Linked DNA regions of Roseimicrobium gellanilyticum. The protein of the gene in region 1 interacts with the protein of each later gene in a pairwise test. Links are inferred from orthologs where the notes say so. Each region holds a gene or a part of one and is shown on either strand. Other genes may lie near its edges.

Region 1 (14,741 bases):
TCGCGGTTTCCGAATCTGGAAAGGTGCAAAAGACCACGACGATGTCCTCCATGACCACCATTCACGCTGGACGGGCGGATTGTGCAATGAAAGTTTCCCGCCTAAATAGGAGGTCTCTATCCGCATTGGATCCTTGGTAGGTTTGCCATTGTTTCCCACCTAAATCGTCGCCCCGTTCCCACTCCCTTTCATGTCCTCATCGAAATGAAATCCGGATTCTTCGACAAGATCGTCAAGCGCATGGACCGGCTCGAGCCGGCGGAGGTGCAGCGCTACCTAATCCGGTTGGTACAGGAGAAGGGGTTCTTTGAAAAGGTCTTTGAGGCGCTGCAGGAGGGCGTGATCCTCCTCGATGGCGAAGGGACGGTGACCTATGTGAACCGCGCCGCGTGTGGCTTCTTCGGTTTCGAGCGGGAGCTGATTGTGGGACGGAAGCTCGCGGAAGGCGTCCGCGGCTTCGACTGGGAAGCGCTGGCGCACACCGGCGGATCCGTGAGCCGGGATCTGGAGGTCTTCTACCCGGAGAACCGGTACCTGAATTTCTACGTCACCGCGATCGATGAGCACGAGGACCTCGGCTTTGTGATGCTCATTCGCGACGTCACCCAGTTCCGCAAGCTGACGGAGGAGAAAATCGAGAGCGAACGCATCACCGCCCTCACCCTGTTGGCCGCCGGCGTGGCGCATGAGCTGGGGAATCCACTGAACTCCCTCACCATCCATCTCCAGCTCATGGAGAGGAAGCTGAAAAAGCTCAAGGGCAAGGAGGTACCCCAACTTCTGGAAATGCTCTCCGTGGCCCAAGGCGAGATCAAGCGGCTGGATTTCATCATCGGCCAGTTCCTTGCCGCCATCCGCCCCACCCAGCCGCAGCTCCAGCGTACGCAGGTGAATGAGCTGATCCAGGAGGCGGTGAAGTTCCTCACTCCCGAGTTGGAGCAGGGTAAGGTGAAGGTGAAGCTCGACCTCGCCACCGGTCTGCCCTCCACCCCCCTGGATGCCGGGCAAATGAAGCAGGCCTTCTACAACCTCATCCGCAACGCCGCCCAGGCCATGCCTCATGGCGGCACACTCACCATCAACAGCAGCTTCAATGACTACGAGATGCGCCTGAGTTTCGCCGACTCTGGCAAGGGCATCTCCACCTCCAACATGAGCAACCTCTTCCAGCCCTTCTTCACCACGCGGAAGACCGGCACCGGCCTGGGCCTGCTCATCGTCCGCCGCATCATCCGCGAGCACGGCGGCGAAATCGAGCTGGAGAGCCGGGAGAAGGAAGGCACCACGGTGAACATCTACCTTCCCCTCGGGGAGAAACGCGTCCGCTACCTCGCGGGGCCGCCAGTGGTGGAGGAGCCCTGACCGATGGGGAAACGGGTTACTTGACGCGATTCGACCGTGGCTTCGCAACATTCTGTCCTCACAAGTTTCCCTCCTTGACTGGGGACGGAGGATTCAGGTATGCCGATGCGTGATGATGGTAAAATCTCTTATTTCCATGCTCGCGGTGTCGGCACTTTTCGGCACTGCCGCTTCCCTGTGTGCTGAGGATGTCTCACGCAAGCTGCCCGCCATCTATGAGCAGGCTCTCAAGTCCCACCTCACACCGCTGGAAGAGGTGCTGAAATCCCTGCCTGCCGTGCCTGGGAACGCAGAAGACGGCTGGGTGCTGCTCGGAGAGGATGTCCAGTACGTGACAGCGGATGGGAAACGGTTCCTGGTGGAGCACGAGGTCATCAAGGCCCTCACGGATGCGGGTGCGGAAGAGATCGCGCGGACCGTCCGCTCGTACACCCGCAGCAGGCACAAGATTCACCTCGCCCTCGCCCGCACCATCCAGCCCGATGGCACCCGCCAGGAGGTAAAACCAAGCGCCTCCTTCCTACAGTCACCCCAGCGCGAGGCGGACGAATCGCTGTACCACGACACGGGAGAGCTCGTCATCATCTTCCCCAACGTGAAGGCCGGATCGATTGTGGAGTGGATTCATGTCGTGGAAGAACACACTCCCCGCGTTCCGGGCCACCTGCAGACAGCCTTTGCTTTTGAGTGGGGCTGGCCAATCCACCGTCTGCGCAAAGTGCTGGACCTGCCGGATGAGTGGGCGAAGCGCGTGAAGATCACCCCCGTCGGCAAGGGAGTGCCCGAGCCCAACCCAACGGTCCAAAAAAACGGACGGACCACGATGGCATGGGAGCGCCAGCATATCGAGGCTGGCCGCGATGAGCCGAGTCGCGCGCCCTTTGACCAGACCGGTCCGCTTGTACGCCTCACCACTTTCAAGGACTGGAATGAGTTCCTCGATTGGTATGCACCCCTCACCAACAAGAAGACGGCGTTGGGCGAAGTACTCGAGACCGAGGTCGACAAGCTGACGCAGGGGCTCTCCAAGCCTCGTGAGATCCTTGATCGACTCGCCACCAAGGTCGCCAATGACGTGCGCTACGTGGGGCTGGAGTTCGGAGACAGCGACATTGAGCCTCACCCCGTGGCGGAAATCTGGGAACACCAGTACGGCGACTGCAAGGACAAGGCCAGTCTGCTCAAAGCGATGCTCGCGCACAAGGGCATCACGTCCCACCTGGCCCTCATCAATACAGAACATGTGGGCGGTGTGGAACGGCGCAGTCCCGGTGTGCGGGATTTCAATCATGTGATCCTCCGTGTGGAGCTGCCTGAGGGTCCCATTTTCTGCGACCCGACGCTCTCCGGCGTGCCGGCTGGCATCATTTCACCGAATGATGCGGACCGGGACGTGTTGCTGGTGAAGCAGCCCGAGCAATGGGAACGCACACCCGCCCAAGATGCGGGCACCTACTCGCTAGACTTCGAAGCCAAAGCCATTCCCACGGGGGAGATTTCCGGCTGGGCCACCCTCCGTGCGCACGGTTACATGGCGTCCCTTTATGCAGAAGGCGAGCGCACACGTACCAAGCAACAGCTCGAAGAGTTCCTGCAGCGTCGCATTGAGCGCTGCTACCCTGGTGCAGAGGTGGTGGATGTGAAGCAAGTACCCTCCAGTTCATCCGGCGTGTACGAGGTATCTGCTTACTTCGTGGTGCCGCCCTCCGGCGCTCTCACGCTGCGCTTCCCGTTTGATGCCGGTTTCCTTCCGGAACCGGGTGACGCGAAGAATCGCGAAACGGACTTTTTCCTGTGGCGCGATGTCAATGCGACAAAGTCCGTCGTCAAGCTTCCCAAAGGCTTCCGTCCATCCACGCTGCCAGCACCACAAGTGTTGAAGACACCCCAGGTGGAGGGCAAAGCTGCGTGGGAAGTCACAGAGGAAGGTCTGAAGGCCACACTCCACTTCGAGGTGAAGGCTTCGCGCATCCCTGCCACCGAAGTCCGGCAACTGGAGCAAGCGGTGGCGGCACTGAAAACCTGGCTGGACCGCCCGCTCACCCTGGAAGCAGGCGAGCAGGTCACAACCGCACCCACCGGAGATGGGCTTGGCGAGTTTCCGATGATGCCTACTGGCGCGGGGCAACTCCAGCTGGTGTACAGCCGGTTCCCCATCAACGGGAATCTGCGTCTTCGCCGTGCGGCACTGGAGAAGACACTCGAATATTTCCCGAAGGATGGGGCCGCCCAGTTCAATGCTCAAGTCCAGCTCGCGTATCTGGACACCCTTGAGGACCAGCATGACCGGGCTCTCCAGCGGTTGCAGGTTCCCATGGCAAGCTTCCGCGGCAGTGTGACGGTGGAAGACGCAGCGCTGGGTGACTACATCACCGGACTCGCCTACTCCAACAAAGGGGCAGATGCCGAGGCACTGGCCATCATGGACAAGATTGTGGGAGACAAACAGGTCTCTGAGTTTCGGCGCTCCTGGGCGCAACTACAGCGCGCCACCGTGCTCGCAAAGACGGACAAACCTAAAGCCATCGAGGCTCTGCTCGCGGGGTTGGAGCTGGACAGCGACAATCACGATCACCTGTTCATGGACCTCGCGGAACTGCGCCTGGAGGCTGCGCAAGAGGACACCTTCCGGAAGGAACTGGTGGGGTACCTGGAAAAGCACCAGGAGGGCGCACCCCTGGTCATGCAGAGGTTGGCCGCGCTGGCCGTGAGCTGGGCTCAGAGCACACCGGAAAAAGCGGCAAAGCTTGTCGCCATCCTGGACGGCGCAGACGAGAACCAGACTCTGGGTCAGGAGTATGCCGACAGCCTCAAAGAAGCGCTCCTGGCGGTGAACTCCGGCAAAGGCTATGCACTCGCACGCAAGCACCTGCAGGAATGGATGAAGAAGCATCCCGAGCAGGTACCGGGTGCAACCGTACCTGCGGAGCTGAAAACACCGGAGGCCTTTGGCGAGAAAATCGAGTCCCTGCGGAAAGCCGAAGACCAGACGAAGGTCATGACTGAGATCATCCGCCTCTCCCTGGAATGTCTGACACAGTTCGAGCCAGGCGAATGGTTCGAGGACCGCTTGTGGAGGCTGGGCACCTATGCCGACTACATGGATCTGAACGACGACCAGCAGGAGTCTCCCCCCGTCCTGGCAGCGGTACTGGAGGCGTGCGACCTGCTTCCCCCCGGGTCCAAGGCAAACTCGGAAGGACGTTTCCTGCGCGGGCGGCAACTCGTGCGGGCGGAGAAACTCGAGGCGGCCGCGACGCTGCTCCAGGATCTCTCCACCAGCAAGGATCTGGACCGTGACTGGCACATCACCGCGATCCAGCGGCTGGGCATGGTGCTTGTCCAGCAGAAGAACTATGAGGCGGCCCTGAAGAACTGGGACCGACTGGAAGACTACCTGAACTACGCTGCAACGGCGGACGATTTGCTTCGGGCCACGCTGCTGTCCCTACAGATGAACCGTCCCGCGCAGGCGAAGAAGTATCTCAAGCTGATGACCCAGATGAAGCCCGAAACCAGGGGCGATGCAGAAGCCAAGGAGCAACTCGACTCCCTCCTGGAACTGGCGGCCGATGAACAAGCCATGCAAGCGTGGTGGGATGCCTCTGCAAAATGGTGGCCGGAGTGGCTGTCCCTCGAGCACAAGCATGGCACTCCGGTGCCTGAAGGGGAACTGATTCTCCCCCTGATCGGCAGCGCCGAGGAACTGGGTGGGGTGCTGGGAAATCAGGCGCGGGCAGGTCAGAAAAAGGAGTCCTTCGATACCATTCGCAAGCTGGTGCATGCAGGCAGGTGGGACCCGCGCTACGCCGCAGAGGTGGCCGGAATGCTGGGCTACCTCAATTCCATTCGCATGAGCGAAGTGACCCCGGAACTGAGGAAACTCGTGGTGGCCATGGAGGGAGCCGGCGGCATCAAAACGGCTTCGTACCGCCGTCGCCTTCAGATTTGGGCCGCCGCAGTCCTGATTGAATCCAAGCAGGCCCCCGCCGCTCTAAAAATTGCAGATGCCTTCTTCGCCGGAGAGAGTGGGAATCCAGATGCCATGACCACGGCCATGGCCCGCCTTCAGGCCACCGCCGCACAAGCCTCCGGAGAGAAGCTGGCGCCAGCCGCCACCCAGTTGGAAAGGCTGCTCGCCACGCAGGGGGCCGTGCCTGATGCAGTGCGGGCGGCGGCAGTCTTCGACCTGGCGGGTGTCTACTCCAAACTCGGAAGACCGGAAGCGGAAATTGTACTGCTGGAGCGCGAGCTGGAGCACCCGGCCGTGACCAAGACTGACTCTGCGATCGAGTTGCTCAAGCAGCGGCTGGAGGTGCTGCGGGAGGGCGGTGGCGCTGGTGACGCTCCCGCCCTCGCTGCCAAGGCCTGGCTCGCTGCTGGCAAGACAGGTTGGTATGACCATGCCCGTCCCAAGGATATGCAGGACTCCAAGGCGGAGAATGCTGACAAGACCATCGCGACGGCCAATGGCCTGCTGCCGCTGGAGTTTGTAAAGCTCTGTCTGCTGATCACCCAGGACTCCAAGCAGGCGGACGCCTCGCGTATGGATGCGCTGATCCGCCTGGGGTGGTACACGCATGCGGCGCTGCCATCCCTGGAAGATTCCGGCCCACGCCTGGAGGCCGTCCTCTCGGAAAAATCCCTGCCCCGCCGCACCCGTGGCCTGCATCTGGACTCCTTCCTAAGGAATGCGTACGTCACCCAGGATCGCGAAGCCATTCGAAAGTTCGGCAACCACCCCGTTCTCGCCGGACTCCAACCGGAGGATGCGCCCCATCATGACATCTTCCGCCGTTGGGCCGCTCTGGAGCCCACAGACCTGGCAGGGCACAAGGAATTCGGTCTTGCGCTGCTGGAGAAACAACTGACCTACTTCGAATGCGAGGCCCTGAAACGCTGCATCATGGCGCTCGCGTTTGGTGGCAAGGATGCCGACGCCCGGGCTCTCTATGAAAAGCTGGGACATGCCCGGTTCGAAGACACCAAGGACAAGCCTCCGCTCCAGCTCGCCGCGCTGAAGATGATCAACCGGGCGAAGAAACTCCTGCCCTATCAGGAGGAGATGAAGGCTCTGTACCTGAAGCATCGTCCCCTACCCGCCGGTCCCCCTCCCGTGAAGCTGGCCTGCAAGTCGGATGTGCAATTCAACCTCTCCGAAGCGGATGCCACCGCGGTACGCGAAGGCTGGCTGAAAGACGGCACCTGGCCCAGGCACAGCCTCGACTTCTGGTTCGACCTTACCAGCGACCTTCCCCACAGCGAAACACGCGAAAATCTCGCGTTTGCCCTGCTGACATTGGCCCTCGAGAAAGCACCGGAAGACGGCGACCGCGCGCAGCTCATCATGGGCAGCAGCGGCTATGTGGACATCGACAACCCCGCCGCGAGAGAGAAGCTGGCCGCCATACTGAAACCGTACCGCAACCGCCCAGATGCGCCGCTCACCGCGGATTCGCTCAAGACGCGTGATCTGCTGGTGCAGATGCGAGTGGGTGAGACATCAGACGGATTCACCGTGCTGACCTCTTTGCGCGATCCGCGCAACCTGGGTCGCACCCGCTGGCAGCTCTTCCGCAAGCTTTATGCCGATCAGGACAAGGCTGGACTCAAGCGCCTGGTGGAAATGACCAGCGTGGATGAGTTGATGTCACCGCTCTACGCTGGCCTCATGACCCGTATCTACCTCCTGCTGGACATGAAGGATGAAGCGGAGCTGGCCACGGAACAGGCGCGCGGCACCATCTATGAGAGCATGACCCGTGGCTGGGTGGACCCGGACAGGCGCACTGCTTTCATGGGGCTGCATGCGGCGGAAGCCATCGGGGAGCCGGATCTAGTGCCCGCTGTCATGGCCCAGGAATTGATCCCTGAAACGAAACACGAGCGGGAGAAGCTCTTCCTGAGCCTGCTGGAAGCCCGGCTGCGCAAAGATTGGGAGGCCTGCGCGAAGCACGCAGCGGAGGGTGCCAGGCTCTATCCCACCTTTTACGACTTCTACCTGATGGGAGGCCTCGCCTTGGGCAATCTGGGGCGCGGTGAGGAAGCGGTGAAGGCCTTGCAAACCTTTCTGGACCATGTCCATGATGACCCGGATTGTGTACAGGCACGCCAGATGCTGGAGCGCTTCTCCAAGAAGCAGCCCTGAGGCGTAATCATTGGCAGGACAGGAGGTCCAGGGCAGCGGCGGGGTGGTCGAACACCACGCCGCGCCTTGCACTCCCCTGCTCCGTGCGCTACGTCCACACCCCCACTCACACAGGACACTTTCCCTTCTACTGACTACTCATCATGACCTACGACCTCATCGTCATCGGCGGCGGCCCCGCGGGATACGTCGGCGCCATCCGCGCCGCCCAGCTTGGCAAAAAAGTGGCCTGCGTGGAGAACGACCGCGCTGGCGGTACCTGCCTGAACTGGGGCTGCATTCCCACCAAGGCACTCCTGAAGAACGCCGAGCTGTACCACACCCTCACGCATCGCGCGGACGAGTTCGGCCTGAAGATTGACGGCATCTCCTACGACTGGAGCAAGATCGTGGGCCGCAGCCGCAAGGTGTCCGACAAGCTCTGCGGCGGCATCGAGTTCCTCTTCAAGAAGAACAAGGTGGACTACATCCGCGGCACCGCCGCCATCCCGGCTGCGGGCAAGGTGGAAGTGACGGACAAGGACGGCAAGAAGACCTCCTACGACACCCAGAAGATCCTGGTGGCCACCGGCGCGAAGTCCCGCCCCATGCCCGGCCTGCCCTTCAATGGCAAGACCGTCATCGGCAGCCGCGAGGCGCTGACGCTGGCCGAGCAGCCCAAGGAAATCCTCATCGTGGGCGCCGGCGCCATCGGCATCGAGTTCGCCTATTTCTTCAACGCCTACGGCACGAAGGTGACCGTGGTGGAAATGATGCCCCGCATCCTCCCCGTGGAAGATGAAGAGGTGAGCGCGGCCCTGGAAAAGAGCCTGAAGAAGGCCGGCATCCGCATCCTGACGAACACCAAGGTCACCGCCTCCAAGGACCATGGTGACAAGGTGAGCCTGACCGTCGAAGGCGCGGCCAACGAAACGCTGGAGGCCCCCATGTGCCTCGTGGCCATCGGCGTGGTGCCCCTGCTCCCGGAAGGTGTGGAGCTCAAGAAGTCCGAAAAGGGTGGCTGGCTCGACACCGACGCCAATTACGAGACAAGTGTGAAGGGCATCTACGGCGCCGGCGACATCATCGGGCCGCCCTGGCTCGCGCACGTGGCCAGCTACGAAGCCGTGCACGCGGTGGAAGGCATGTTCAAGCCCGGCCACAAGCCGAAGAAGGTCACCACCTTCCCCGGCTGCACCTACTGCCAGCCGCAAGTTGCCAGCATCGGTCTCACCGAGGCGCAGGCGAAGGCCAAGGGCCTGAAGTACAAGGTCGGCAAGTTCCCCTACCAGGTCAGCGGCAAGGCCCTCGCCATCGCCGAGACGGAAGGTTTTGTGAAGATCATCTACGGCGAACCCCACGGCGAAATCATCGGTGCCCACATCATCGGCGCCGAGGCCACCGAACTCATCGCTGAGATGAGCCTCGCCGTGACCATGGAAGCCACCGCCGACGAAATCGAAGCCACCATCCACGCGCATCCGACCCTGGCCGAGATGCTCAAGGAAGCCACCGAAGTGGCGGAGGGACATCCGATTCATATCTGATCGAAGCGCGGAAGAGCGAGACAGCACTTCCTGCAAGAGCACCGGCGCAAGCCGGTGCTTTTTTGTTTGCCGGAGCTTGGAAGTGCCGCCGCTACCACACGCCAGCTCCACGCCACGTCCTTCCACTAAGGCCGCAGTCGTTAGTGTAGTGGCGGCCTGAGGTGCGTATAGATGACACCCAATCCGGTGGAATCGTATAGGTCCCAGCTGGCATTCTCCTGCCGAACAAAATAGTCATCCGCTCCAAGGACAGTACGCCACTCTTCAACGAGTTCTCTGAAGGCAGGCAGTGTGAATGTCGTCGGACAGAGGTCGGTGGGGAAAAAACTAAGCTCCACCTCATACTCGGAATGATCGCTGAGATCCCAATCCACAAAGCAAAGAAGCCTCTGAATGATCGCAGAATCACTCCGAAAGACTCCGAAAGAATGACCACAAGAGGATCCGAACAACGTCTCCCAATCGTGTACCTTGAGAGCTTCCGCCTGATCTTCTCCTTCCGAGTCGGAAAGACTTTCGATGCTGTACTTCGACAGCAATTGTTCACAGAACGCAATCAACCGCCACCGGGCAGCGGGGCGAAATGTGATATCCCTCGTGCTCCCGTCCCGCTCCAGGAGATATTTGAGAACTTCAGTGGAAGGATACATGGAAGTTAGGCTCTCATCTCAGTGAGCGTCACCGTACACTTTTCGTTCTCTCGTGCCAAATCACTCATACGTCTTCAAACACACCCGGCCATTTTCTCCTGGCGTCAAAAGTGCTCTATCGTGAGTATTCCCACCACTCCCGCAACCCCGGATTCCGCCGCTGCCAGAAGATGCCGTGATAGTCTTTCTTCCTGGTCTCGCGCCAGATCAAGAAGGTGCTCAAGCAGACACACGCGATGAAGACCGCAGGCCATCCAGGCCAGTCCGTGATCAAGGTGCACGCGGCAAGCAGCACAAAGGTGCCGGCCCAGGTGAACTCGGACCCGCGGGCGATGCGGAAGACATTGCAGAACAGAAAGAAGTGTCCCACGACAAATACCACGGCCACACCGGCCCACCAGATGACAGAACCGAGAAACCACGCGGTCGCTGCGCCAAGGCACAACACCACCGCATCCATCGCGGAGAAGCGAAAGCCGGGGCGGAACTGAGACTGGGGCATGGAGGTGGGGCAATGAATGAATGCGGGCGTAATGAAACCAGGACATCCCTGCCCTAACTGAAGAATACCAGCAGCGCCCACTTCTTCTCCACGGTTTCACGAACAAACTCTCTCATTTCGCAAAGAGTTTCCCAGATGTAGGCCACGCCCTCTTCACCGTCGCGCTGCCAGATTTGCGGATACACTCCAGCTGTGTCCATCTTCTTCCCATCGTAACGCAAGCGAACGCCATCTTCAGTCTGTGCCTCCAACACCGCCTGGATGCGCTGCACCTCCTCTGGCTGGAACAGGCGAGCGCCTGTCTCTTCCCGGTCATCACCGGCGGGAGTTCCACCGTGCATGATGAATCCCTCCGGGAAGTCTCCTCCTTCTGCGGTGCCTGTAAGAATGAAGTGCATGCCCTGCCAGGCCTTGTCGGTATCACCTTCGTCCTCTCCCTCTCTTGGTTCCAGTGACGGAAGCGACTCCGACTTCGACTTCGGCTCCACCTTTCGACCAAAGAGTCTCGATAAAAAACCGCTTCGCTTTGACGACGCAGCGCTTTCTTCAAAACCCAGCAATGCGTGCATCAGCTTCGGATGCTGCAGCAGGAGCGCAGCATTTGCTGGCGATACACGGATGTACGAAAGGACAACTCCCATGGCGAAACGATGCGCGCGGAACCGTCCGCATGTCAAACACCGCCACACGCCAAGCCGGCAAATACACTCGGATTTACTCTCTCCTCATCGTCCAGCTCAAGGCTTGTGCACCGTCTTGAGAGAGCCATCATCCAGAAGCTCCATGATTACTGTTTTACCGTGACCACCTTCCGTTTCCACCCTGAACTGGAACCTCGAGACATCGATGGCGTCGGGCTCGCCGACATAGAGGCAACTTCCCTGCATCGTGCCGAGGTGAGTCGAACCGCTCCAGACCATCCGAGGAGTCGCAGAGCCGTATCCTTCCACCGTGACCATCTCCATGTTTATCACTGGACCGGGACCCGAAAAAAATCCTTCGCCAGAAAACTTGTGTGCGAGCTGCACCACCACCAGCAGCTCCCGACCTCCCTTCGAACGGCGCGTCTGCGCAAACACGAGAGGAAACTCAGACACCTCACGTTTGATGCCAAGCTGACCTGCCAGGGTTTGCCAGGCCGCAGAAGGTGGAATGACCACCGCTTTCCCCAAGTCATACTTCTTCGCCAGCGTCCGATAGCGGAAATCTAGGACAGGAACCCGGTAGTTCCTGAAGAAGACGATGTCCGCCTTCCCCGGCATGAGCTCCAACGGTCCGCCATGATCCTGCCCGCATGATTTCATGACGATGACAGCAGCGCCCAGAAACAACACACCGATGACCAGACTGAAAAGTCCCTTCTTGGTGCCGGATCCGCTCATGGCATGATAGGAAGACGACCATGCCGCGGCTCGGGTTACGCATGAAACATTCAGCGTACAGCTCCAGGGCCCTCGCGTATCCGGAGTCCATGTCATTGGCAGATATCGACGCATAACATCTTGAGCCGTTGCATCTCGAGCTCGAGTACACCGGCACAAACGTGTGGCGCAATTACCTCGTTTCTCACCTGCCGCTCACCCCTTCTGCCACACCAGACCTGCTGGCGAAATCTGCGGGGGCGCGGCCACGACTTCACCCACCGCTTTCAGATAGTCTGGATACCACTCGCCAGCGAGAAAGGCATCCATGGCCTCCTTGCTGCTGTAGAGCTGGAACACACAGATGGTATCTGGGTCACCCTCGTCATAGCAGAAGTAGTAGGCCTCGTGCCCCGGATTCGCGGCGGCACGCGGCTTCACAAAGGTTTCCCAAACCCGTCGCACGTCATCGCGACATCCCGGTTTGGCTTGATGGCGGATGAAGAGGGCTTGCTTGCTCATGATGATGCGGGGCTTTTCTTGTTGCCAGCTGACAGACCTCTTCACGCCTCCGGGCGATCGCAATGCGCCACTGGCCGTACCTCCACCGCGATGCGGTAGTTCAGAGCTGGGCACGCCCGGGCGCATTCCACGGCCTCCTCCAGGTTCTCAGCATAGATCGTCACGTACCCGCCCACAATCTCCTTCGCCTCAATCATTGGACCGTCCACTATGAGTGCACCATGCGGGCCGCGAAGCACCTTTCCGGTGGGCTCCAGTCCATGCGTTGCAACCACCTGGCCCTTTGAATTCATGGACTCCATCCATTTTTTGAAGTGTCCCATGATCTCCTCCATTTCACTGGGTGTAGGGGGCGGTCCGTCACCATAGGGGTGGCGAAGCAGCAGCATGAATCTGGGTCGGGCATCGGTGGTGCTCATATGATGGGGTGGGAAAGATGAAGGAAAGCAGCTGCCCTCCCGGATATGACGAATCACCCGCGCCAAATGGGACAACAGATGACGCAATATACGTTTCTCCTCACTCCCGCCCGATGGATTGGGAAGGGCATTCCTCCATTCTATTCCGAATTCCCTACCAAACTCCGTTCACGAACCAGCCGGTGACAGGCACCCCCGCTGAACTCTCTGCTTCTAAAAGAATCAGTGGGGAGTCGCGTCGTTGCTTCGTGAATCAATCACTGGCCGCCCCACAGCAGGCGACTACCGGCCGCACCTCCAGGGTCATGCCGTACTCCAGCCCGGGGCACGCGCCGGCCAGTATTGCGGCCTGATCGAGATTTTCAGCAGTGAGCATCACATAGCCGCCGACAATCTCTTTTGCCTCAATGAGTGGCCCGTCCATCACCATGGTGCCCCGCAGCACTCTGCCAGCGTTCGTATCCAGACCATTGGTACCGATCACGTGTCCTCTGGCCTCCATGTCATCCATCCAAATCTTGAAGCGCCCCATGATGACCTCAAGCTCCTGCGGCGTGGGCGGGAGATCTTCCCCGTGCGGATGGCGCAGGAAGAGCATGAACTTGGGCTTGGATTCGACTTCGGTGGATGTTGGGGCAGCATTCATGGCGGTGATCAGGATGATGGGCGACGCTGGAGCGACGCATTCACCACCATGACGAACCGGGTGCCGCAGAAAGGACAACGTTTTTTGCGGCCATCGCAGTGAAAGCCCGTCGCCCCTCTCAGGGGACTGCCGCATTCCGTTTCGCATCGTCGTTGGCGTCGACCTTCCTTTTGAAGACGATGGAATAACAATCCGTAAACCCGGCACTCATCTTGACCTCCAGGTAGGTGTATCCGGGCTCCGCATAGGTTTTCTCAGAGGTGCTCTTGGGACCACGTCCGTCGACACCGCTTGTCTCAGCAAAGACCTTGAGACTGGGTTCCGTGCCTTGCAGGCGAACCTCACTGGATTCATGTGCCCAGCTCGAGTCGCCGCAGACTTCCACGAAGGTCCAGCCCTTCGGCTCCCAAAGCGCCCTCTGGCGCGCCACCTCCGGCCCCTGCAGCGGCTCACCGCCGCAGGAAACCAGAGTCAGCAATAGGCAGAGGAATGACAGGTATCTCGGGTGCATGGTCGAGGATGATTCCCAGCCTCGGCATGTGAGCCTTTTTTGTCACATGAATTGGGTGTGAAAACCCCATGAATGCGCAAACTGCCTTCACTCGCGCCCGATGGATTCCGAAGGGCATCCCTCCATGGCTTCCATGGCCTGCGCGATTTCCTCCTCCGTCACTGGTTGGGTGTGGACGATGCTGTAGCCGCCATCATCCCAGCGGGTGAAGAACTGCGGCGCGCTTCCCCGGCAGATGTCGCAGTCGATGCAGGTGTTGTCGACATAGAAGGAGCCGGGCACGTTTTCAGGATTGCGGTCGAGTGGGTTGGACATGGTCGGGTGAGTTTGTCGATTTGGTTGGCTCGATTTTCTGAGCGAACCAACCCTCCGCCTGCAACCTCATTGCGTGAAATGCATTAATGCCATATATTCATGCATATGGCGCATGACTTCCTCGCCACCTCACCCTTCGACCTGCGCGACCTGCATCATTTCCACGCGCTGGCGGAGAGTGGCAGTTTCACGGTGGCTGCGCGGAATGTGGGGCTCACGCAGAGCTCCCTCACACGCGCCATCCAGGGCATGGAGCAGCGTCTTGGCATCTCGCTTTTCGAGCGCACCACCCGGCGCGTCACCCTGACCGAAGCCGGTCTCTACTTGAAGCAACACTCCCGGCGTCTTGTGGGCGATGTGGACGCGGTGCTGAAGCGGATCCGTGAGGAATTCACCGAAGCACGGCGTGAGGTGAAGGTGGGTATCTCACGCAGTGTCACACTCGCGCATCTGCCCGGTCTCTTTGCGGCGAGCCAGCGACATCAGCCGGAGGTCTTTACGCGGGTGTATCACCAGGACAGTGCGGCCATCCTTGAGGCGCTGGATCAGCGCGAACTGGATCTCGGCATTCTCTGCCCGCCACGGCGTCTGCATCCGAGTCTGGAGATCACTCATCAGTTCCAGGATGTGTTCGCGCTGATCGCAGCGCGTGATGCCGTGGCGCCGCCGGCCACCGCCAACTCGCGCACCTGGCGAAGTTGGCTCACGCATCAAAGATGGCTCATGCTCGATCCACGTACCAATACCGGCCGTGCCATGCGCTCCTGGCTGCATGAGCA
Region 2 (14,613 bases), on another replicon or contig:
CTTCACGGACGAAGAGCTGAACGAGGAAGTCATGACGAACTTCCACGGCCAGGGCCGCCCCATGAAGGCGAGCGTGATGCTGGAGGAACTGCGCCGCATCTACTGCGACAAGATTGGCTTCGAGTTCATGCATATTCACAACCGTGAAGTGCGTGCCTGGCTGCGTGAGCGCATTGAGGGCCGTCTTGACGCCCCCGCTCCTTCCCCGGAACAGCAGGCGGAGATCCTCCGCTGGGCGCTGGAGCCGGAAACCTTCGAGCGCTTCCTGCACAAGCGCTACGTAGGACAGAAGCGCTTCTCTCTGGAGGGTGGCGAGTCCCTCATGGTGGCGCTGCAGAATATCTTTGAGAAGCTGCCCACCGTGGGCGCGCAGGAAATCGTGATGGGCATGGCCCACCGTGGCCGCCTCAGCGTGCTGGCGAATTTCCTCAAGAAGCCGCTCAAGGTCCTCTTCTACGAGTTCTCCGAAAACTACGTGCCCAACATGGTGGCCGGTGACGGGGACGTGAAGTACCACCTCGGTTTTGAAACCCACCGCCGCGCGAAGTCTGGCGATGAGGTGATGATCCATCTCGCTGCCAACCCGAGCCACCTTGAAGCTGTTGATCCGGTGGTGGAAGGCAAGGCCCGTGCCCGGCAGCGTCACCTCGGCGACACGGTGAACCGCAAGAAGGTGCTCCCCATCCTCATTCACGGGGACGCCGCGTTCGCCGGGCAGGGCATCGTGGCGGAGGTGCTGAACCTCTCCCAGCTTCCCGGCTATCGTACCGGTGGGACCATTCACATCATCACGAACAACCAGATCGGCTTCACCACGCTGCCGGCGGATGCGCGTTCCTCCTTCTACTGCACGGACGTGGCGAAGACCATTGAGGCGCCGGTCATTCACGTGAATGGTGACTCGCCGCTGGACGTGGCCTTTGCCGCGCAGCTCGCGCTCGACTTCCGTCAGAAGTTCTCCCGCGACGTGGTCATCGACATCGTGTGCTACCGCCGTCACGGACACAACGAGACGGACGAGCCCAGCTTCACCTCGCCGAACATGGCGCGCCTCATCGCCAGCCAGCCCAGCACGGCCACGCTCTTCCGTGACAAGCTGGTGAAGGACGGCGTGATGACCGCCGAGCAGGCGGATGCGCTGCAGAAGGAACTCGAAGGCAATCTCGAACAAGGGTTCTCGGACCTCGCTGAGGAAGAAAAGACCAAGGGCAGCAATCCTTTTGAAGGCAGCACCGCTCAGCCGCAACCACGCTACACGCATGATCCGGTGAATACCGGTGTGCCCGCTGAGAAGTTGCGCAATCTCGGCCTGAAGCTGGTGGAACCTCCGCCGGATTTCAAACTGCACCCCACCATTGAGAAGCGCTTCCTCGCGGCACGTAAGAAAGCGCTCGAGACCGGCACCGGCTTCGATTGGGCCCATGCCGAAGCTCTTGCATTCGGCTCCCTCCTTTCTGAAGGCACGGGTGTCCGCCTCAGTGGTCAGGACTGCCGTCGTGGCACTTTCTCGCAGCGGCACTGCGTGCTGTATGACAACAGCACCCGCGAGCGCTACATCCCACTGCAGAATCTGGCGCCTGAGCAGGGCCGCTTCTGCGTGTACAACTCTCTCTTGAGTGAGGCCGCCGTGCTCGGCTTTGACTACGGCTACTCGCTCCTCGCGCCGAACGTGCTCATCTGCTGGGAAGCCCAGTTCGGTGACTTCGTGAATGGCGCGCAGGTCATCATCGACCAGTTCATCAGCAGCGCCGAGAGCAAGTGGCAGCAGCCCAGCGGTATCGTGTTGCTTTTGCCGCACGGGTTCGAAGGTCAGGGGCCTGAGCACAGCAGCGCCCGTCTCGAGCGCTTCCTGCAGCTCTGCGCCGGTTGCAACATGCAGGTGGCGAATGTCACCACCCCCGCGCAGTACTTCCACCTGCTGCGCCGCCAGATGAACCGCCCCTTCCGCAAGCCGCTGGTCATCATGACTCCCAAGAGTCTGCTGCGCCATCCGCAGGCCGTGAGCAAGCTGGAGGACATGGCCGATGGCACCGCCTTCCGCGAAGTGCTGGACGATGACGCCCTGACCACCGACCCCAATCGCGTGACCCGCCTCATCTTCTGCTCCGGCAAGGTGTACTATGATCTCATCAACTTCCGCAAGGAAAACGACATCAAGAACGCTGCCGTCATCCGTATTGAGCAGCTCTATCCGCTGAACGTGGACATGATTGAGAAGGTGGCCGCGCGCTATCCGCGCGCGCAGAAGAAGTGGGTGTGGTGCCAGGAAGAGCCGGAGAACATGGGTGCCTGGACCTTCATGCATCATCGCCTTGAGGAGATGACGAATCACGTGCTGCGTTACGCAGGACGCGAGCGCGCCTCCAGCCCGGCGGCTGGCAGCAAGGCCATCCACACGCACGAGCAGGAGCGCTTGGTGGAAGACGCGTTTAGCGTGTAAGCCACGGCGCTTTTAGTCACAGTCACTGGCAAGTTTCCAGCCCCCTCCCATGAAATTCTTCTCATGGGGGCTGCTGGGCGCGGTGTTGGTATTTGCGATTGGTGTCGCCCACTTGGTTTACACCATCCAATGGGTATCGCGCGCCGAGCGAGCCATCGGCAAAGCAGGGCACACCAGTTTCACCAAAAGCACCGTTTCAAAGACACCCGGCACCTACACGGTGTACGTGACCTATGCCACGAAGGCAGGGGAGGGGAAGACCGTGGGGCTCAGTGTCTGGTCACGGGAGAGCTACCCTGAGGGCAGTGCTGTCCCCGTGATCTTCCATCCCACGCAACCGGGTTCGACCCGGCTGGATACCTTCGTGGACCTATGGCTGGTGCCCTCCGTGTTGGTGCTCTGGGGTGTCTCCTGGCTGGTAGGATGCTGGCGGAAGTACAAGCGAGAGCAAGCGGAAGCTACCGCGAGCTAGGACAACATTAAGGCAGGAGAGACGAGGTTTCGCCAAAGTGGTGCACGCTGCCCCTAGCGTGAACCGTCGCTATATCCCAGATATTTTACGTCCCCACCGCATGGCCAAGGTGGGATGCAGCATTGATAAGCCCTGCGACACTCCTCTTCTCTACCGCTTTGCGTGCCTAATACACCGGTGGGGAGCCGCTGCGTCGGCTTCCTAATCAGGAGGGCGGAGACGGTGTGGAACTGGTGTGTGGCAAGCCGCTTTCGCCCGGATGCTCCGCCCCACCTCCGCCCCCGAAAATTAGGAGGCCGACGCAGCGGCCCCCTACCAGTCAACAGGTAGGCGGCGCCATGGACCAGAGGAGCACGGTAATTCTTCTTTCACCCTGATGTTACATCCCATCCCATCGCGGGATGACGAGCCACTTGCGCTTCTCCCCACCCAGCATTCATTCATCCCATGCTGAAAAGCCTGCTGCCTTCCTGCGCCCTCGTCCTTCTCCTCAGCTCTTGCGGGGACGGTAAGCCCGGTGCGTTCGACAAGGCGGGCTATCATGTGGATGGGAAGGTCGTCTGGTATCTGCAAAGCTGGACCAGCTCTCCCTTCCAGGTTGCCGGAGCGGATGTGGCCACCTTTGAGCATCCCCTGCCGAAGGGCGAATCCAGCTACGCCAAGGACAAGAACCACGTGTACCTCAGCGGTCGCGCGCTGAAAGACGTGGACCCCGCCACGTTCGAGATCCTTGATGGGCGCTATTCCCGCGACGCCAAATACGTGCACCGCGGGGAGGAGCGCATCTGTGATGACCCGGCAAACTTCGAAGTGCTGAGCGGTAACTTCGTGAAAAACAGCAAGGCCGTCTACCGCCTGTACCCCCAGGTGGAAGTGCAGACCACCGACGTGGCAAACTTCCGCCTCCTGTCAGACGCAGACTACTACTCCTACTTCGCGGACAGCCAGTATGTGTACGTGAACGGCAACACCGTAGAGGGTGCCATGCCCGCCAGCTTCAAGGTCATCAAAGGTGGATTTGGAAAGGATGAAAAGCAGCCCTTCTACTTCGACAAGCCCATGCCGGACGGCACCCTGCTGGACAGCTTCGAAGTGCTCGATAGCCCCTACGCGCGCGATGCGAAACGGGTGTACTTCATGGGGAAAATCGTAGAAGGCGCGGACCCGGTCACTTTTGAGGTCACGGATGCGAAATTCCAGCGCGGCAAGGATGCGAAGAACCGCTACGAACAGGAGAAATCCGTGCCCGCCAGCGCGGGAAATCCGTAATTCATCGTGCATGTCGTCACGATGTTTTGATCTTCACTTTGCGTGGCGCGGAAAGCTCCTCTAGGTTCGCATTCCCATTCCCATGTCCACTGAAGTCAAGATCCCCACGCTCGGCGAATCGATTGCCGGCGGCCTCATCTCGAAATGGCACAAGAACGACGGTGATGCCGTCAAAGCCGGAGACGTGCTGCTCACGCTGGAGACGGACAAGGTCGCCCAGGAAATCGCGGCTGAGGCGGATGGCGTGCTGCGCCAGAAGGCCAAGGAAGGGGACGAAGTGGAAGTGGGTGCCGTGGTTGCCCTGATTGAAGCCGGAGCCGCTGCACCTGCCGCCGCCGCTCCTGCTCCCGCGCCGAAGGAACCCGAAAAGGCAGCAACCCCTGCCCCGGCAGCCAAGGCCGCCGAGCCTGCTCCCGCTCCTGCCGCCAAGAAGGAAGAGGCTCCCAAGGCCGAGGCAGCTCCCCAGTTGAAGCTCGTGCCCAAGCCCGAGGCAGAAGCCGCTCCTGCGCCGGCTCCCAAGCCCACTCCTTCACCGGAAGGCCGCACCACGCGCAAGAAGATGACCCCGCTGCGCCGGAAGATTGCCGAGCAGCTCGTGAATGCCCAGCGCACCGCGGCCATTCTTACCACCTTCAACGAGTGCGACATGTCCGAGGTCATGACCCTGCGCAAGGTGATGCAGGATGACTTCGTGAAGAAGCATGGCGTGAAGCTCGGCTTCATGTCCTTCTTCGTGAAGGCCGTGGTGGATGCTCTCAAGTCCGTGCCGCAGATCAACACGCGCGTGGATGGCGACGAAATCATCTCCAACAATTTCTATGACATCGGCGTGGCCGTGGGCACCGAGAAGGGTCTCATCGTCCCTGTGATTCGTGACGCGGATCAGAAGTCCTTTGCTGACATCGAGAAGGACATCATCGCCTACGCGAAGAAGGCCAAGGAGGGCAAGATTGCCATCGATGACCTCACCGGCGGCGTATTCACCATCAGCAATGGTGGCGTGTACGGCTCCCTCCTGAGCACTCCGATTCTCAATCCTCCGCAGAGCGGTATCCTCGGCCTGCACGCCATCAAGGAGCGTCCGGTCGCTGAGAACGGCCAGGTCGTTATCCGCCCGATGATGAACCTCGCGCTGAGCTACGACCACCGCGTCGTGGATGGCAAGGAAGCCGTGACCTTCCTCATCCGCGTGAAGGATTGCATCGAGAAGCCGGCGAGGTTGCTGGTGGGGGTGTAAGCCTGATGGCGGGCAATGCCCGTTTTACAATGCCGGATCCAGTGTGATGAATGGGCGAAGCAAATTGCGCATGAATCTCCTTCGCCTGGCGGTGGGATTGGGGTGTGCGTTCTCGTTCAGCTCGTGTGTGATTTACGGTCACCGCGAGCGTGTGGTGCGGATAACAAATCGTGACACAGGCAAGCCAGTGGGCGAGGTCAGGTTCCGCTTCACGCACGCTGTCCCGGCCGTGCATCTTCCCAAAACGCCGGAGCCCATTGATGTGCTGCTCGGCCCGAACGGCGAGGCCAAGGTGCGCTTTCCTGTGGTGATGGGATGGGCTCGCGTGAATGGCGCTTCTGCACTATTGCATCCGGAAAACATTCGTGAAGGGGGATCGTTTGAACTCGAGAAGCAGCCAACCGTACGGTCTGAACGTTTCAAAACGACCATGGTGCTTGAAATTGAGAAACCGCACCATCCATAGCGTGCATTTCGGAATCTCGTACTGCTGGATGCACGCATGAAAGGTTGTCTCCCCAGTCTGGTAGCCCTGGTCGTGGTGGCTGCGATTCTTGCCACCGGCCTGGTGCCGGGATACATCGCGAGCAGCATCTTTGGAGTGGAAAACAAAGGGGTAATGGCCATCACCGCGGGTGGCATTGCACTTGCTCTTTATGGCATCTACCGATGGCTCATCTATCTTCAGGATAGAGAAAAACGAGTCCTGTCTGTTCTCACCGATCCTGTGTTCGGCGAAGTGAAGCAACTTCGTGACCACTGGGAGGCTGACCAACCCATCAGTGAAGGTGGAGAAGCCGTTGAAATCTGGGGTGACGCCTTGGCTCCGACATCCGCGCAGACCTCGACCTTCACGAACATACGAGAACGTTGGCCGGCGTTGCTGGCTCTTTGTGTGGAGGCGGCAAACAACCTGATCGCCTCGGTCTATCATAACGAAAAGGGGCCTGTGCCATCCGTCAAAGCGGAGCAACTCAACTTGAAAACCGTGGCTTTGGATGACGGAAACATCGGAGACTTCACGCTCATGTTTGAGCTGCCCTCAGCGGTGAAACTCCTGCCGTGGGGACTGGACGTGACGTTTGAGAATTTTGTCGTGGTTGAAGCTTCGGACAATCACTGATTCCACAATAGGCATCTGCGGAAACCCAGGGTGGGTGCCTGGGTGTCGTTGTTTTTCCTTGAGGTTTCAGTCCCGGTGTTGCTTCATTCAATTGCATGAGTGAACCCGAAGTCCTCCTTCACGACGTCTCTCCGCATGGAAATCTGGAAGCTGTAGTCGAACAGGACCATCGGGTGGCGCATCTCTACCTGCGGGCGACGGAGAATGAGGACTTTGGTCTCAAGTCCTGCTGGGTACGCAATATCGCACCTGCGCCCGATGAATTGGACGTGGCAGGAATGCAGGAGGGCATCGCTCCGATGCTGCCGAAAGAGCATTGCGCGTATCCCCAGGGGCAGCCGCCGTTGGATGCTGGCCGGCTTCGATTGCTCTGGCTTCCCGAAGGCGATGGTGTGGTGCTGCTGGAAGATGACGAGATGCTCGCGATCATTCCCGGATGGAGCGGGTACAAAGACTTTGAAGGTTATGCCCGCGACTGCGTAGGGGAGAGCAGACTCTGCTGGAAACTGGAGAGCAATGTGGAATGGGACCGACGCATCTCTGAGGCCGATGCCTACTGGAATGCTTGGGGGGAAGAGTCGTCACCGTGGCCGGAGTGCCAGGATGCGTTTCTCGCCGCCTATGAAAAGGTCTTGGGACCACATGCCAAGTACTATGGCATCGATGGTGACAACTGGCCCCCCAAGGCCATGATCCGCATCGACCACGCAGATGGGATCTATCTCCTGACGCTGGGAGTGTCCCTACGCCCCCAGCCCGAAGTGGAGATGTACTACGAAGACCCAACGGACTTTCGGAGATTCGAGCTGGCCGCCTGCCTGCCTTGTGATGTTTCGGAAGAGAGCGTCGGCCGTTTTGCCGACTACCTTTCCGGTCAAGCTTCATTGCCGTGGACGAACTTCACCTTTCTGGGTCATGGACACACCGTTCCATGCGATGCATTCGCCGGTGATGACAAGCTGGAGCAGTTCAAGTTTGTGCTGCTCGCGGAGAGCCCGGCAGGAGCGCCCGAATTGAACACACCCCGTATGAGCGGAGAAAAAGTCTCGCTCTTGTGGGCCATCCCCATCACCGGGGACGAGCAGGCTCTGGCTCAGCGTGAAGGCAGCGCGGCAGTGTTGGGACAACTGGAATCGCTGCTACGACTCGCCTCCGATTGAGGAATCGTCCCATTGGCAATATGTTCAAGAATACCGAACCCAAGTTCTACCCATGAAAAAGACAGCCCCTTGGATCTTGCTGGCATTGGTCATTGCATCGGTGGCCGTGTCGAAAGCGGTGGAGCCGGACGACTCCTGGCACGAGGTGAAGATCCGTCATCTGGATGCCACCGACGTTGCGCAGGCCCTGGTAAAGGAAAGCGAGGATCTGGCAGAGGCCCTGGTAAGGATTGATGTGCGTCGCAACAGCATCCTGTTGGATGCTGAGAGTCCGTCCTTCGGCGCTGCGGCCAAGAAGCTCGCGGACCTCGATCAACCTCCCAAGCTGGTGATCTACAAAATGGAGATCACAGAAATGGTGACACGAAACGACAAGACGAAGGAGCGTATCGTGTTCCGCCCGACGATCCACGCGATGGAAGGCAAGCCTGCCGAAGTCACCCATCAGATCGACAAGGAAAGGTTGCTGAAAATCTCCGTAGTCTCAACGATCACCTCAATCGCGAAAGGTCGCTAGGTTGACCACTCTCCAGTGCCTTCATATCCCGGCTTGAAGTGTCGGGCCCTTCCTCATAGCATCTTCAAGCATGAGACGTCGTCTGCTTGCCCGGGCCGCGCTGGCCATCATCATCTGGGTTTCCATGTGTCATGCGGCGTTCTTCCCGCTTTCGCTTGAGGAAAAGAGCATGAAGGCGGATCTCGTCGTGGTGGCTGAAGTGATCTCGGTCAATCGTCTTGCCTCGAGGGAGATGTTGGTCACCGAAAAAGAACGAGGTCTCTATCTGGGGCCAACATCCATTGCTGTTGTCAAAATCTCCGCGCTGTGGAAGGACTCGGGGCATCTGACCCGATTCATCACAGACGGTTCGGGCGACAAGCTGACGCAGGCGATTTTCGTTCCCTGCGACTACACTTTCGATGAAAGTCCCTCCGACCTGACGGTTGGCCGACGCTATGTCCTGTTCTTGGATGCGCTTGGTGCCAACATGTTTCATCCCATCGATCCCGCTTCCACGCATGTTCTCCACGAGGGAAGGGTCGCCACATTTGGGGTGAATCATTCTCCGGGTGAAGACTTCACGCAGCAGTCGCTCACCTTGGAGGAATTCAAAAAGCAGGTGATGAACGCGATCGGTGTGAAGAAATAGCGGGTTGCGGGTTGCTACTTCTCCATGGCCGCCCTTACCAGTGCTTTCACCGCCCAGCTCTTCACCTTGCGTGCGGTCTTCTCGTCCACACGCAGGACATCGCGAAATACAATCATCGACTCCGTGCCGAAGATGACGGAGAGCGCAGCGCACAGCTTCTTGTAGTCCGCATCGCGGAATCGATCGCGTGAGGTGGACAGCGCCGCCTCGATGAGCGGCAGTCGTCGGTTCTGCCGCACCGGTGCGGCTCCATCTTGAGTGCGACTGGCAATGCTGTGCGCCAGCATGACACGCAGTGAGGCTTCATTCTCATAGGTGACGCGGTGCATCGCGGCTTCGGCCTTGTCGATGCGTGCTTCGGCATCGGCGGAGGTGTCGCCATCGAAGAGCGTGTCCAGCACTCCCGTGGCAGCGTCCGCGGGCGCTTCGGCCAGCAACGCTTCCACATTGGCAAAGTAGCGGTAGGCGGTCGCTCGTGAGACGAGCGCCTCCTTGGCAATCTCATCCATGCTGGGCTTGTGCCCTTGCTTGATGAGTTGACTGGCCGCACGCAACAGGTCCTTGCGCGTGCGCAACTCCCGGTTGCTCGGGCTCGACGGGACGGGCTTGGCGGGGCTCTTCTTCATGCCGCGTTTGCAGGAGCGAGTTGTTGCAGAATGGAAGCGAGGTCCACCCACACCTGTTCCTTCTGAATCTGACCATCGTCGCGAAACTCCAGCACGTGCAGCAGACGGAAGGAGAGGGGACGATTGTTTCCTTCGATGCCGAAGGGACGCCCAGGAGCGCGGCCTTCCCAGAGGGACTCATCCACCATGAAGTTCTCGCCATACTTGCGATTCAATGAGGTGGCCTTGCCGTCAGCGAGATCGCTGAAGAGCGTTTCATAGAAGCCACGGACGCTGGCATGATCGCGGCTGGGTCCGGTGGGCCAGCCGACGATGTCATGGGTGACGTCCTCGGTGAGCGTGGCGAGCACGCCCTCCACGTTGTCGCTGGCTTCGTGGCCGAAGTGTTCATCCAGCTTTCGATCCATTTGGGCAGGGGTGAGCGGCATAGTGAGAAGTCGGTTGGTTTGTGCGGAATATTGCTATGAGACGATTGTCGCATTTCAAGAAAAAGTTCTAAATTGCACCTTTGTTGATGCGGAATTCCCTCGAAGCCAATGGAAGAGACATGATAACTTTCCTCAACGGGTGCATCTTCTTTACCCATGGCCGTTACCATCAGGCTTCTAGGAAGCGCTGACGCAGCTCTGATTGCGACGGCGGCGGATGTCTTTGATCACTGTCCACAGGCGCATCTCACCGCGGAGTTCCTACAGGATCCACGGCACCACTTGATTGCTGCCATCGACGATTCGCAGTTGGTGGGCTTCATTTCCGCCGTGCACTACGTGCATCCGGACAAGCCTGCGGAACTCTGGATCAACGAAGTGGGAGTTGCTCCTTCGCACCAAGGGCAGGGCATTGGGCGCCAGATGCTGCGTCTTGTGTTGGAACATGGGAAGAAGCTCGGATGCGTGAACGCCTGGGTACTCACGGATCGAAACAATCCTGCCGCCATGCGTCTTTATGCCGGTGCCGGCGGGGTGGAGGCGGAGAAGCCGGCAGTGATGTTCGAGTTCGGCCTTGAAGGAGGTGAGTCGATCACAGAATCGCAGCCATAGGATATCGTCGTGTGCTCCCTGAACCCTTGGTCGCATCGGGCTTGCCAATTCTTCGTGCAGAAAAAAATGCCGACATGACCCTGTTTCCCACAAAGTCACCTGCCCATTGAAATTTTGTCCTTCCGTATGGCGTGAACATTTCTAGAGTATTGAACCAGGGTGGCTGTAGGTCTGTCAGCCACAGAGAGCATGTCTGACCCCCATTTCTCAGCATCCCCCATCCGCCACCCCCTAGTGTGGGTTCGCAACAAGTTCCTTGCGGGCTTGGCGATCGTCATCCCGTTGGTGGTGACGTTCTGGATTCTGAGGCTGGTGTACGACTTCATTCGGGGTCTGAGTCAGCCGCTGCTGGAGTCCTTTGCCGGGCTGTACAACCAGACGATGCCCGACCCCAATCTTCATGTCGACATCGCCAGCCCGCACTTCTCCCAGTTTGTGAGCCTGGTGGGCTTCCTCATTCCCATGGGGCTGGTGGTGGCCCTGGGGGTCATGGCCACGAACGTCATCGGTGTCCGGGTGGTGTCCGCTATGGACAAGCTCCTGCTGAGCATCCCGGTCATCTCCTTCATTTACAAGTCGCTGAAGCAGGTGATCGAGGCCTTCCGCGGCTTCGGGGGCACCCGCAGCTTCAAGAGGGTCGTGTATGTGGACTACCCTTCGCCTGGTATGAAGCTCATTGGGTTCGTCACCGGTCAGTACGACGACCCGAAGACGAAGAAGAACATGAGCTGTGTCTTCCTGCCCGGCGCTCTCAGCCCCATGACCGGGTTGCTGATCGTCACTGAGACCTCCCGACTGGAGGACGCACCCTTGAGCATCGAGGACGCGATGAAGATGATCTTCTCCGGCGGACTTATCGGCCCCTCATCCGAGGAAGAACAGAAGGCCAAGGCTGCTCGCAAGCCGAAGTCTTCCAAGCATTCAGAGGCCAGACCCCAAGTCGCGCAGAATCCCGACTTCGCACACCTGCCTACCGCCGAAGATTCGCTGGATACGTTCGTTGACCCTCCCACGAGCGGTGCCGGAGGCAGTGCCGCGCCGGACAAGCCGGTGCTTGTAGGAGCAGGAAACCGGGAGCGCTAGGTCGGCCACGCCGATCTGCTGTTCCTGCGGTGGGGAGGGGAGAGGCTAGCTAGTTGCCCGCACCCTGACCGGCCTCTTCCATAAGACGCTTTGCGACGCGGGTTTGAGCCCGGCCTTCTGTAAGCATCTTGCCCGTCTTCGGGTAGAGGAGAACGCGGGTGCTCTGCTCAGCGGCAACGAGCTCCTGGCCCTGGCCCTGAATCTTGGGCCAACCGGTCATCACGAGGGTGCCTTTGCCAGGGTCGTAGACCGCGTTCTGCGACTGGCCGCGATACCGCTTTTCCGGGGGGACGCCGGTAAGTTGCACGTTCACTGCACCTTTAGCCTCCATCATTTTAAAGGACGTCCGGTCCTTACCCAGGTGTACCACCAGTTCTTCCCCAGTGAGATGGAACTGAGGAGAGCTGAGCGAGACGCGCCCACGAAACACCACTTTGAGGTTGCCCATGTCGACCCGGGTTGCTTCGTCTGCAGTGATGTGAAATCCAGAACCGGATTGCACGGCTTCGAATGCCAGGTCTTCAGGGGCAGGTTGTTCCCTAAAGTCCCCAATTTCAGGCAATTTCGAAGATTTGGCGCGCGGAGCGGCATTTCCAGAGTCAATCCAATGTGCCCGGGGGAGGGCGCGTGCTCCAAGGGGGCGTTGGCCGACGTCTTCGCCGAGCGGACCGGGGGCGGAACCGTCGTCCTTGGCCCACGCAAACCTTGAGTGCTCAAAGGTCAGTTCCCCAGATACCGGGGGCTGCACACCAACGGCAGTCCTTCCGCCGGCATAGTTTGGAACCTGCTGAATTTGAGAGGTTCGCGTGCCTTTAGTAAAGCTGTCATTCTCCACCTTCACGAGCCAGCCCGAGATGGCTATCAGACTCAACGGCACAGCGATGAGGTAAGTGGACGGCGTCACGACGTGGGGAATTAATAATTAACCGCAAAAGGTAAGCTTTTCTTAAGTTTTTGTCAATACAAAGCCATCCGAAGGGGTGTCTACAGGCCTGCTGCATGCTGGAGTGCGGGATGCACGGGGGCCCAAACATGGAAAAATGTTCAATTAAGTGCAGGAAATAACTTGTCCTATTCGTTGGGTTTCGGTTTAAAATCGTCCACAAAATTTGCACATTTTGGGATACTAGAACAGTACAGCGTCATAACTTGGTAATCACAGATGCATCAACCGGTCTTGGACTTCGTTGCCCGAGGGAATTTCCCGTCGGGTCTTTCTGCTGTGGTTCCCTGTGCAAACGCCTCGGCCGCTGAGGTTTCGAGCGACAATTTTTTCACCAACAACCCCCTTCAATCCTGAACCTATGAGAACACTTCGACGCTATCGCGCTCCTATCGGAGGTCTCTTGATCCTTGTGATGGCCGTATGGCAGATCGCATCGCCATTGAACGCTGCAACGCTGGTCTGGGATGTCACCTCAGCAAACGGTCAGGTGGACAATGGCGGCGGAACGTGGTCTGCGGGTGGGGCCGGATGGACGGCAACCGGGGGGGCTTCCAACACTACGTTCACGAATGGTGATCATGTCATCTTTGGTGGAGTGGGAACACTGGGCACGGCCGGTTCCATTTTGCTAGGTACAGACGTCACAGCGGCGAGCCTCACCTTCGGAACGGTTCCCAATCCTGCCCATCCTTTCCAGTATTACACCATTGCGGGCGGCGGGAATGATCTCACCATCAGCGGTTCTGGGTACAGTGCCACTTCGGCCGCTCCTGTGGGCTTTCTGGCGAATGAGTCGGCTGCCGTCACGTCAGATGTGGTGCTGGGTTCCTCGCAGAACTGGCTTGCAGCTCTGTTTGAGTCATTGAGCGTGGATGGCGTCATCAGTGATGGCGGCAATGTCTTTGGTATCGCCAAGGACGGCAAGGGACTGGTTTCACTGGGGAATGCGGCAAACACCTATACGGGCCAGACTTCGGTGTTGAATGGAACGCTGGTGCTGACGGGGGCAAATTCGGCCGGCGCCGCGACCTCCACGGTGCAGGTCTTTGGCAATCGTACCACGGGGGGCGGCACCTTGATGCTGGCCACTGGAAATCTCCAAGGCTATACCTTCACTCGCAACATTGTGGCCAGTGGACCTGGTGTTGCCACGGCAAACTCCATCACCACGGCGTTGAATGCGCTCGGTCTCGGTTCAGTCACCAGTGTGGGGAACAACACCCTCACAGGTTCCCTCACGCTCACTGGCGCGTTTGAACAGCGGGTGTCATCCGGAGCAGGTATGTTCACCATCGCCGGCCCGGTGACCCTGCAGGCTGGTCAGGAGAATATTTTTTACGGTGCGGGCAATTTCAACGTTACTGGCCAGATCCAGAACACTTCGGCCGGTATCATCAAGACCGGTGGCAGTGCCATTGCCAGTACGCTGATCCTTTCCAACAATACCAATGCCTACTCCGGTCGTCTGCGTATTGATAGTGGCACGGTGCGAGTGTCAGATGGTGGCGCCTTGGGGACGAGCACGGCTGCAAACGCCATCGAGTTCAACGGCGGCGGCACTTTGGAGGTCCGTGCGGACGCCGGCACCATCGGCACCTTTGCAAACAAGAACCTCAGTACGGCGAGCAACAACGGCACCGTATTCGTGGACCGTGCCATCGGCGGCACCGGATTGAACCAGGTTGTCGACTTTGGAGCTTTCACTTTCGGCGCCGTCGCCCCCCGGACACTTACGCTCAACGGCCGCAATGGCTATGGCTTCTCCATCGGCACGGCAGGAGTCAACATGGCAGGGAACGGCGGAGGGAACGCCACCTTCACCTCGAGTTCGATCAACGGTAAGGTCACGATTGATGGTGACATCACCGTAGGTGACGGCACTGCGGGAAAATTCGCTGTATTCAGCACCGCAGGTGACATGACGTTCAACGGCTCCGTCTTGTCTACTGGAGCTGGTGGCTCAAACAATTTTGCCAAGCAGAATACCGGCACCCTGTTTTGGAACAGCACGGTGGCTTCCACGATTACCGGAACGATCCGCATCGATCAGGGCACGTTGTCGGTGAGCA

What was found.
Region 2: the proteins of lpdA (region 1) and odhB interact in binary tests that used the Escherichia coli proteins (3 or more experiments, as listed by UniProt). The link is inferred for Roseimicrobium gellanilyticum from one-to-one orthologs.

What each region holds. Positions count from the first base shown.
Region 1 is NZ_QNRR01000009.1:302,235-316,975, reverse strand. Bases 6,882-9,844 are described here. They hold lpdA (dihydrolipoyl dehydrogenase), read left to right. Parts: upstream 6,882-7,653; coding sequence 7,654-9,036; downstream 9,037-9,844. Other genes in these bases: DES53_RS23295 (hypothetical protein), read right to left, coding at 9,802-9,844; DES53_RS33160 (hypothetical protein), read right to left, coding at 9,177-9,686; DES53_RS23310 (DUF3857 domain-containing protein), read left to right, coding at 6,882-7,510. Outside these bases: divalent-cation tolerance protein CutA, read right to left, coding at 1-52; DES53_RS23315 (two-component system sensor histidine kinase NtrB), read left to right, coding at 205-1,362; more of DES53_RS23310, read left to right, coding at 1,499-6,881; more of DES53_RS23295, read right to left, coding at 9,845-10,188; DES53_RS23290 (YfbM family protein), read right to left, coding at 10,242-10,829; DES53_RS23285 (hypothetical protein), read right to left, coding at 10,926-11,570; DES53_RS23280 (putative quinol monooxygenase), read right to left, coding at 11,766-12,071; DES53_RS23275 (YciI family protein), read right to left, coding at 12,113-12,460; DES53_RS23270 (YciI family protein), read right to left, coding at 12,744-13,136; DES53_RS23265 (hypothetical protein), read right to left, coding at 13,255-13,647; DES53_RS23260 (ferredoxin), read right to left, coding at 13,735-13,962; DES53_RS23255 (LysR family transcriptional regulator), read left to right, coding at 14,062-14,741. UniProt on the Escherichia coli protein: Lipoamide dehydrogenase is a component of the glycine cleavage system as well as of the alpha-ketoacid dehydrogenase complexes.
Region 2 is NZ_QNRR01000001.1:570,170-584,782, forward strand. Bases 3,506-6,340 are described here. They hold odhB (2-oxoglutarate dehydrogenase complex dihydrolipoyllysine-residue succinyltransferase), read left to right. Parts: upstream 3,506-4,263; coding sequence 4,264-5,418; downstream 5,419-6,340. Other genes in these bases: DES53_RS02330 (DKNYY domain-containing protein), read left to right, coding at 3,506-4,181; DES53_RS02340 (hypothetical protein), read left to right, coding at 5,489-5,884; DES53_RS02345 (hypothetical protein), read left to right, coding at 5,921-6,340. Outside these bases: DES53_RS02320 (2-oxoglutarate dehydrogenase E1 component), read left to right, coding at 1-2,440; DES53_RS02325 (DUF3592 domain-containing protein), read left to right, coding at 2,490-2,912; more of DES53_RS02330, read left to right, coding at 3,360-3,505; more of DES53_RS02345, read left to right, coding at 6,341-6,541; DES53_RS02350 (suppressor of fused domain protein), read left to right, coding at 6,637-7,701; DES53_RS02355 (hypothetical protein), read left to right, coding at 7,754-8,218; DES53_RS02360 (hypothetical protein), read left to right, coding at 8,388-8,849; DES53_RS02365 (TetR/AcrR family transcriptional regulator), read right to left, coding at 8,864-9,475; DES53_RS02370 (ester cyclase), read right to left, coding at 9,472-9,903; DES53_RS02375 (GNAT family N-acetyltransferase), read left to right, coding at 10,060-10,515; DES53_RS02380 (DUF502 domain-containing protein), read left to right, coding at 10,705-11,598; DES53_RS02385 (LptA/OstA family protein), read right to left, coding at 11,648-12,502; DES53_RS02390 (beta strand repeat-containing protein), read left to right, coding at 12,903-14,613. UniProt on the Escherichia coli protein: E2 component of the 2-oxoglutarate dehydrogenase (OGDH) complex which catalyzes the second step in the conversion of 2-oxoglutarate to succinyl-CoA and CO(2).